Regions from separate parts of the Lottiidibacillus patelloidae genome, predicted to be linked through region 1. Evidence: riboswitches for the same ligand, from Rfam matches in the RefSeq annotation. Region 1 holds a riboswitch; the other holds the start of a gene.
The links. A riboswitch is a leader RNA that binds a small molecule or an ion and turns the genes downstream of it on or off. The one in region 1 is predicted to bind S-adenosylmethionine.
Positions count from the first base shown of each region.

Region 2: linked by a shared signal. The riboswitch ahead of metK (methionine adenosyltransferase) and the one ahead of CIB95_RS09405 (methionine ABC transporter ATP-binding protein) in region 1 are both predicted to bind S-adenosylmethionine.

Region 1 is NZ_NPIA01000004.1:179,106-182,582, forward strand. Features, by position in the region: gene CIB95_RS09390 (hypothetical protein) at 1-12, opposite strand, end outside; gene CIB95_RS09395 (MetQ/NlpA family ABC transporter substrate-binding protein) at 92-898, opposite strand; gene CIB95_RS09400 (methionine ABC transporter permease) at 922-1,590, opposite strand; partial or broken gene CIB95_RS09405 (methionine ABC transporter ATP-binding protein) at 1,617-2,345, opposite strand; SAM riboswitch class I at 2,488-2,599, opposite strand; gene CIB95_RS09410 (DUF418 domain-containing protein) at 2,868-3,477, shown strand, end outside.
Region 2 is NZ_NPIA01000008.1:76,930-80,406, reverse strand. Features, by position in the region: gene pckA (phosphoenolpyruvate carboxykinase (ATP)) at 1-286, opposite strand, end outside; SAM riboswitch class I at 619-734, shown strand; gene metK (methionine adenosyltransferase) at 905-2,104, shown strand; gene CIB95_RS13550 (BMP family lipoprotein) at 2,481-3,477, shown strand, end outside.

The DNA.
Region 1 (3,477 bases):
AATTTTCTTCATTAGAGAACACTTCCTGCATGTTGAAGATATTCTCTATCATTTGTTTATTATATATTTCTCATGCACTATTTTGTTTTATTTATTCACTTACCGGTACTACTGCACCTTTGTATTCTTTTAAGATAAAGTCTTGGATTTCTTTTGAACGAAGTACTTCAAGTAAAGCTTTAATATCCTCACGTTTTTCATCGCCATTTCTTACTGTAATGATATTGACGTAAGGAGATTCAGCACCTTCAACTAAGATTGCATCTTCTAATGGGTTTAACCCTGCATCGATTGCGTAGTTCGTATTAATTAAGACAGCATCACCTTCGCCATTTTTGTAAACTTGCGGAAGAAGTCCTGCTTCAACATCATATTTAAAAACGAACCCTTTAGGATTGCTAGCAATGTCATCTGTTGTAGCCTTCGTTGTATCAATTCCTTCTTTTAAAGTAATTAAGCCAACATTTTGTAAAAGTGTTAAAATTCGACCGTGATCAGCAATAGAGTTACTCATAATAATTGTTGCACCTTTTGGAAGGTCTTCAATGCTATCGTATTTAGTAGAATAAACACCAATTGGTTCGATATGAACGCCACCTGCATTGACAAAGTCATAACCATGATCTGCAATTTGTGAAGCTAAATAAGGTACATGTTGAAAATAGTTAGCATCAAGTTCTTTACCTTCTAATGCTTGGTTTGGTAATACATAATCTTGGAATGTAACGATTTCTAATTCAATGCCTTGCTCAGCTAAGATAGGTTTTACTTGTTCTAAAATTTCTGCATGAGGTACGTTAGACGCACCAACAACTAATTTGTTCTCGTTATTTGAACAACCAGCGAAAGCGAAGATTACAATAATTGATAAGAATGATACTAATAATAATTTTTTCATGTTTAATTATCCCCTTTTATTTTTTATCTTTTATCTATTTTTAAAGTGACTTTGTCACCGATAAACTGAATGATGAAAACGATGAATAATATTAATATAGTTGCGACGATCGTTACGTCATTATGACTTCGTTGAAAGCCTTCTAAATATGCTAAGTTACCAAGTCCTCCAGCACCGACAACTCCGGCCATTGCGGTATAACCTACTAGTGCAATTGCTGTAACTGTAATACCGGATACTAAAGCGGGCATTGCTTCGGGAAGTAAAACTTTAAAAATAATATCCTTAAATGATGCTCCCATTGCTAGTGAAGCTTCAATTACTCCTTTGTCAATTTCACGTAGAGCAAGTTCGACCATGCGAGCGTAAAATGGTGCGGCTCCGATAATTAAAGCAGGTAATGCAGCATTTGCCCCCAGCATTGTTCCTACTAAAATCTTTGTGAGTGGAATTAGCAATATAATTAAAATGATAAATGGTATTGATCGAAAAATATTAACGAATGAAGCAATGATTCGGTGAATCGAAGCATTCTCCAATAAATTTCCCTTCGATGTTAAGAAGAGCAATAACCCTAATATGACGCCGAAGATAAATGTTGCAAGAACAGAAACTGCTGTCATGTAAAGTGTTTCAATGGTTGCATCAATTACTTTTTCCCACTTTACATGTGGAATGATGTTGCTAATCATTTGCTAATAACCTCCAGTTCAGTTCCTTTAACAAAGCTTTTAGTAGCTTGATGACGTGGCTGATGGAAGATTTGTTGGACGTTACCTTGTTCTACGATGCTTCCATTTTCCATAACAGCTACCTTTTTACATATTTTGCGAATGACATCAAACTCATGTGTAATGAGGACAATTGTTAAGCCAAGTCGCTTATTAATATCAAGTAACAACTGCAAAATGGAGTCCGTTGTTTTCGGGTCTAATGCCGATGTTGCTTCGTCACATAATAGGATACTAGGGTTGTTTGCTAATGCTCTTGCAATGCCAACACGTTGCTTTTGACCTCCGCTTAGTTGAGCTGGATAAGCATCTTCTCTACCTTCAAGTCCGACTAGTTTAATCAGTTCGGCTACTTTTGCATCGCGTTCAGCCTTTGGTACATTGGCAACTTCGAGTGGTAAGGAAATGTTTTCAGCAGCAGTTCTTGACCAAAGTAGGTTGAAGTGCTGAAAAATCATTCCAATTTTTTGTCTTGCTTGTCGTAATTGTTTCCCTCGAAGAGTAGTAAAGTCTACATTGCCTACAGTGACAGTTCCACTTGTCGGTTTTTCTAATTGATTGATCATCCGCAACAAGGTGCTTTTCCCGGCGCCACTATAACCAATGATGCCAAATATTTCTCCTTTTTCGATCGTTAAGTTAATGTTTGAAACAGCTGTTACAGCTGGGCGTTTTTTTCTGCGAAATACTTTTTCAACAGCGTTTAATTTGATCAATTTTTTAATCCCTTCTTTCTTTTTTAGTAATTTTATAGGTTTAGTCAGGATTGTAAATATGATGGTGCGACTTAAGGCCCTAAGGAAACAATAAAAAACCCTTTCCGCAAACAAGCAGAAAGGGTTATATGTAGGGTCCTTTCTCTCATCTGCCAAAGCAAAAAGCTTTGTAGGAATTGGCACCATTTCAACAAAAATCGTTGACGGTTGCCGGGTTTCATCGGGCCCAGTCCCTCCACCTCTCATGATAAGAGTTCAATCTATTTAATTGTTATTTTAGTGAATTAATACTTTAGCTCAATAAAGTTAGTGAACTATGAAAGTAACTATAGCATGGTTGTAAAAAAAGCGTCAAGCATTTTTTTAAAAACTTTTTTCGAAGTAATTTCTAGCTCTTTTTTTCAAGCATGAGATAAATAATACAACTATTTTTACGAAGTGACAACTGTTTTTATGCAGGAATTATAATTTTTTTTGCGAATACAATTTAGATACAAATATATGACAGGATGTGTGATTTATTTGATAAAGCCAAGCATAGCAAAAGAGCGAATCGATGCGATAGATATCGTCAGGGGGTTTGCGTTATTCGGCATTTTTTTAGTGAATATGCCAGCTTTCTTTTTACCATTTTTATATATTGACCAACAAAAAGCAGCAGAAACATTCTGGGATAAGGCAGTCGTTATTTTTATCGACATTGTTGCTCAGGCAAATTTTTACACGCTTTTTTCCTTTTTATTCGGGTTCGGGACTATTTTCTTTTATGAAAGATTAAAAGAAAAAGAGCTTCGTCCATTACCGTTTTTGTTGAGAAGGTTTACTTTTTTACTAGTACTTGGACTAATTCATGCAATCTTAATTTGGCATGGAGATATTTTAATTACATACGCTATTACGGCAATTATTTTAATTTTATTTTTAAGTGCTAGAGGGAAGTCACTGTTAATTCATTCCATTGCTATGATTGCTATTCCATACTTGGCGATTGGCTTGTTATTACTTATGTCTGGAACAGGTTCTCTTACTGAAAAACCGACATCAGCAAATGATATTGAAAATGTGTATCAAAGTGGTTCTTATGTTGAAATTACAATGCAAAGAATTTCAGATTATCTTTATGTACACGGCG
Region 2 (3,477 bases), on a different contig from region 1:
TTAAAACTTTTGTGTATAAGTTATTAAACACTTCTTCAGAGATTGGTTGGTTAATTGGGCCCCAATCAATTTTATCTTTTACTGACTTCTCTTCAACAATAAATTTATCCTTAGGAGAACGACCAGTGTACTTGCCTGTTTCTACTCGTAGTGCACCAGTAGATGTTAATGTTCCTTCATTACGAAGCAAGGCTTTTTCAATTAACTGTGGAACGGAAAGATTAGAAAGAATATTAGAATTGCTTAAAAGATTGTTTAAAGCGTCTGCACTTTTAGTCGCACTCATTTTAGAACCATCCTTTTTTATAAGTATTTATTAATTAAATTTATTAGTATGTGACTTTCAATAAATAGTATAACATATTTATAAATATAGTCTATACTATTTAACCGATAATGTGACTTTTTAAGAAAAAAATGGATTTTTTAATGAAATAGCCTTTATTATAAACCATTTAATTATAGGAAGAAAGTCAATTTTTAGGGCATGCTAGTATTAGTCTCGGTTTTCATGTATAGCAATTGAAATGAATGCCGAAAATGTATATAGAAGAGTTTAAGCGAAGTTATTGACACTGTTTGACATAATGCGATATGATATGTCGCGAACGGATACTCTTCTTATCCCGAGCTGGCGGAGGGACAGGCCCAACGAAGCCCAGCAACCGACACCGCAGAATTACTGGTGAAAAGGTGCTAACCTGTTGCAAGACTATTGTCTTGATCGATAAGAGGTGAAAGGCTGAAAGAATTACCTTTTCCTCTATAATAGGGAAAGGATTTTTTTATGAGTTCACGAAAGGCTTTACATAATGGTTTAAGCTTTTTCTTATGTGTCACTCTTTTAAAATTGGGGATTGAGTTCCGTATCAAATAGAAGAAACTATTTAAAGGAGGAATTTTAATGGCTAACATTAGTCGTCGTCTATTTACATCAGAAAGTGTTACAGAAGGTCATCCAGATAAAATTTGTGACCAAATTTCAGATGGAATTTTAGATGCAATTTTAACACATGATCCAAATGCTCGCGTAGCGGCAGAAACTAGCGTAACAACAGGTTTAGTATTAGTAGCAGGTGAAATAACAACTACTACTTATGTAGATATCCCGAAAATTGTTCGTGAAACAGTAAGGGAAATTGGTTATACACGTGCGAAGTATGGCTTTGATGCTGATACTTGTGCAGTATTAACTTCTATCGATGAGCAATCTCCTGATATCGCACAAGGTGTAGACGTTGCCCTTGAAGACCGTGATGGTATGTCAGATGAAGCAATCGAGTCAATCGGAGCTGGAGATCAAGGATTAATGTTCGGTTTTGCTTGTAATGAAACACCGGAATTAATGCCACTTCCAATTTCATTAGCACATAAATTATCTCGTCGTTTATCAGAAGTACGTAAGGATGAAACAGTAAATTACTTACGTCCGGATGGTAAAACTCAAGTTACTGTAGAATATGATGAAAATGGCAAGCCCGTGCGTATTGATGCAATCGTTATCTCAACGCAGCATCATCCAGAAATTACGCTTGAGCAAATTAAGCAAGACTTACGTACACATGTCATTGATCCTGTTGTACCGCATGAATACATTGATGAAAAGACAAAGTTCTTTATTAACCCAACTGGTCGCTTTGTAATCGGTGGACCACAAGGAGATGCTGGTTTAACTGGTCGTAAAATTATCGTTGATACTTACGGAGGATATGCACGCCACGGTGGTGGAGCATTCTCTGGTAAAGATGCTACGAAAGTTGACCGTTCTGCTGCATATGCTGCACGTTACGTTGCGAAAAACATCGTAGCTGCTGGTTTAGCAGATAAGTGTGAAGTGCAACTTGCTTATGCAATTGGTGTAGCACATCCGGTATCAATCTCAATCGATACTTTCGGAACTGGAACAGTTTCTGAAGAAGTATTAGTTGAACTAGTACGCAGCAACTTCGACCTACGTCCAGCTGGAATTATTAAAATGTTAGACTTACGTCGTCCGATCTACAAGCAAACAGCTGCTTATGGACACTTCGGAAGAACTGACGTTGACCTTCCATGGGAGCGTACAGACAAAGTCGAAGACTTAAAAGCACAAGCAAATAAATAATTGAAAGAAGCAAGGGCTGAGGCTCTTGCTTTTTTAGTTTTATATGGCATAACAACTACGCCTCTGTCATCACCAAGGTACGATAATTGGACAGTTTTCTTTACTCTATACAGAAAAACTATATACAATAGCACTATTTTCCGATTACAATTAATTAGGATATATATGGATATAACGTATTGGAAATACATAATGAATGGATTAGGAACAAATGAAAAAGCTTTCAACTATGGAAGTTTTTTATTTATTACTTTTACTAGGAGCTTGTAGAACGTTTAACAATTCCTTTGTAGAAAAAAATGCACTAAAGATAAAAAACAAGAAGAAACAAACGATAATCATCCATTTGACACTGTAGTAGATAAGGAAGGTAATAATGAGTTTACTATTTCTGAAGTTTAAAGTAGGGTTAGTTACCGATGCAAGTGGAATTGATGATATGGCATTAAATGAGTCTGCATGGAAAGGTATTCAAGCTTTTGCTAGGTATAATGACATAGAAGGTTATGATTATTTACAGTCAATCAATGATGATGAATTTTATCCTAATTTGAAAAACTTTATAAAGGATTATTATGCAATAGTTTTCGGTGTCGGTTTTTTTATGGCAGATGCAGTACGTGAAGTTGCCTTGGAAAACCCATATACTCAACTAGCAATTGTTGATATGGTCATTCAAGAAGATCCAGATGATGAAGACTCTCCACTAGTTTGTAACGTTGCAAATATTGTATTTGCAGAAGAAGAAGGTTCATTTTTAGTTGGTGTGGTTGCCGGTTTACATACGAAAACGAATAAAGTAGGTTTTTTAGGTGGAGTAAACCTTGGATTAACAAAGAAGTTTGAAAATGGCTTTAAAGCAGGGGTTAAATCAGTTAATCCTAACGTAGAAATAATCATCCAATATGCAGATACGTTTGTCGACATTGCTAGAGGTCAAAAAGTTGCTGCTAACATATACAACCAAGGGGCAGACATCATTTATCACGCAGCTGGTGATACTGGCTTAGGTGTATTTACAGAAGCAAAGCAACGTAAAAAAGATGGTGAGAATGTATGGGTTATTGGCGTGGATTATGACCAACATGCGGAAGGAATGCCAGAAAACGTAACGTTAACGTCTATGGTAAAGAATGTTAATGTTGCAGTGTATGACGTTGCAAAAAAAACAAAACAAGGAGCATTTCCAGGAGGAGAAATTTTATCTTACGGTATAGCAGGAAATGGAGTTGGCCTTGCTGCAACAACGGATAACGTAACGAAAGAAGCGCTCTTAAAAGTAGATGAGTTTAAAAAGAGAATTATAGATGGAAAAATAATTGTGCCTAAAACAGATGCTGAATTTAAGTCAAGCGAGTTTAATAAAGTAAGGC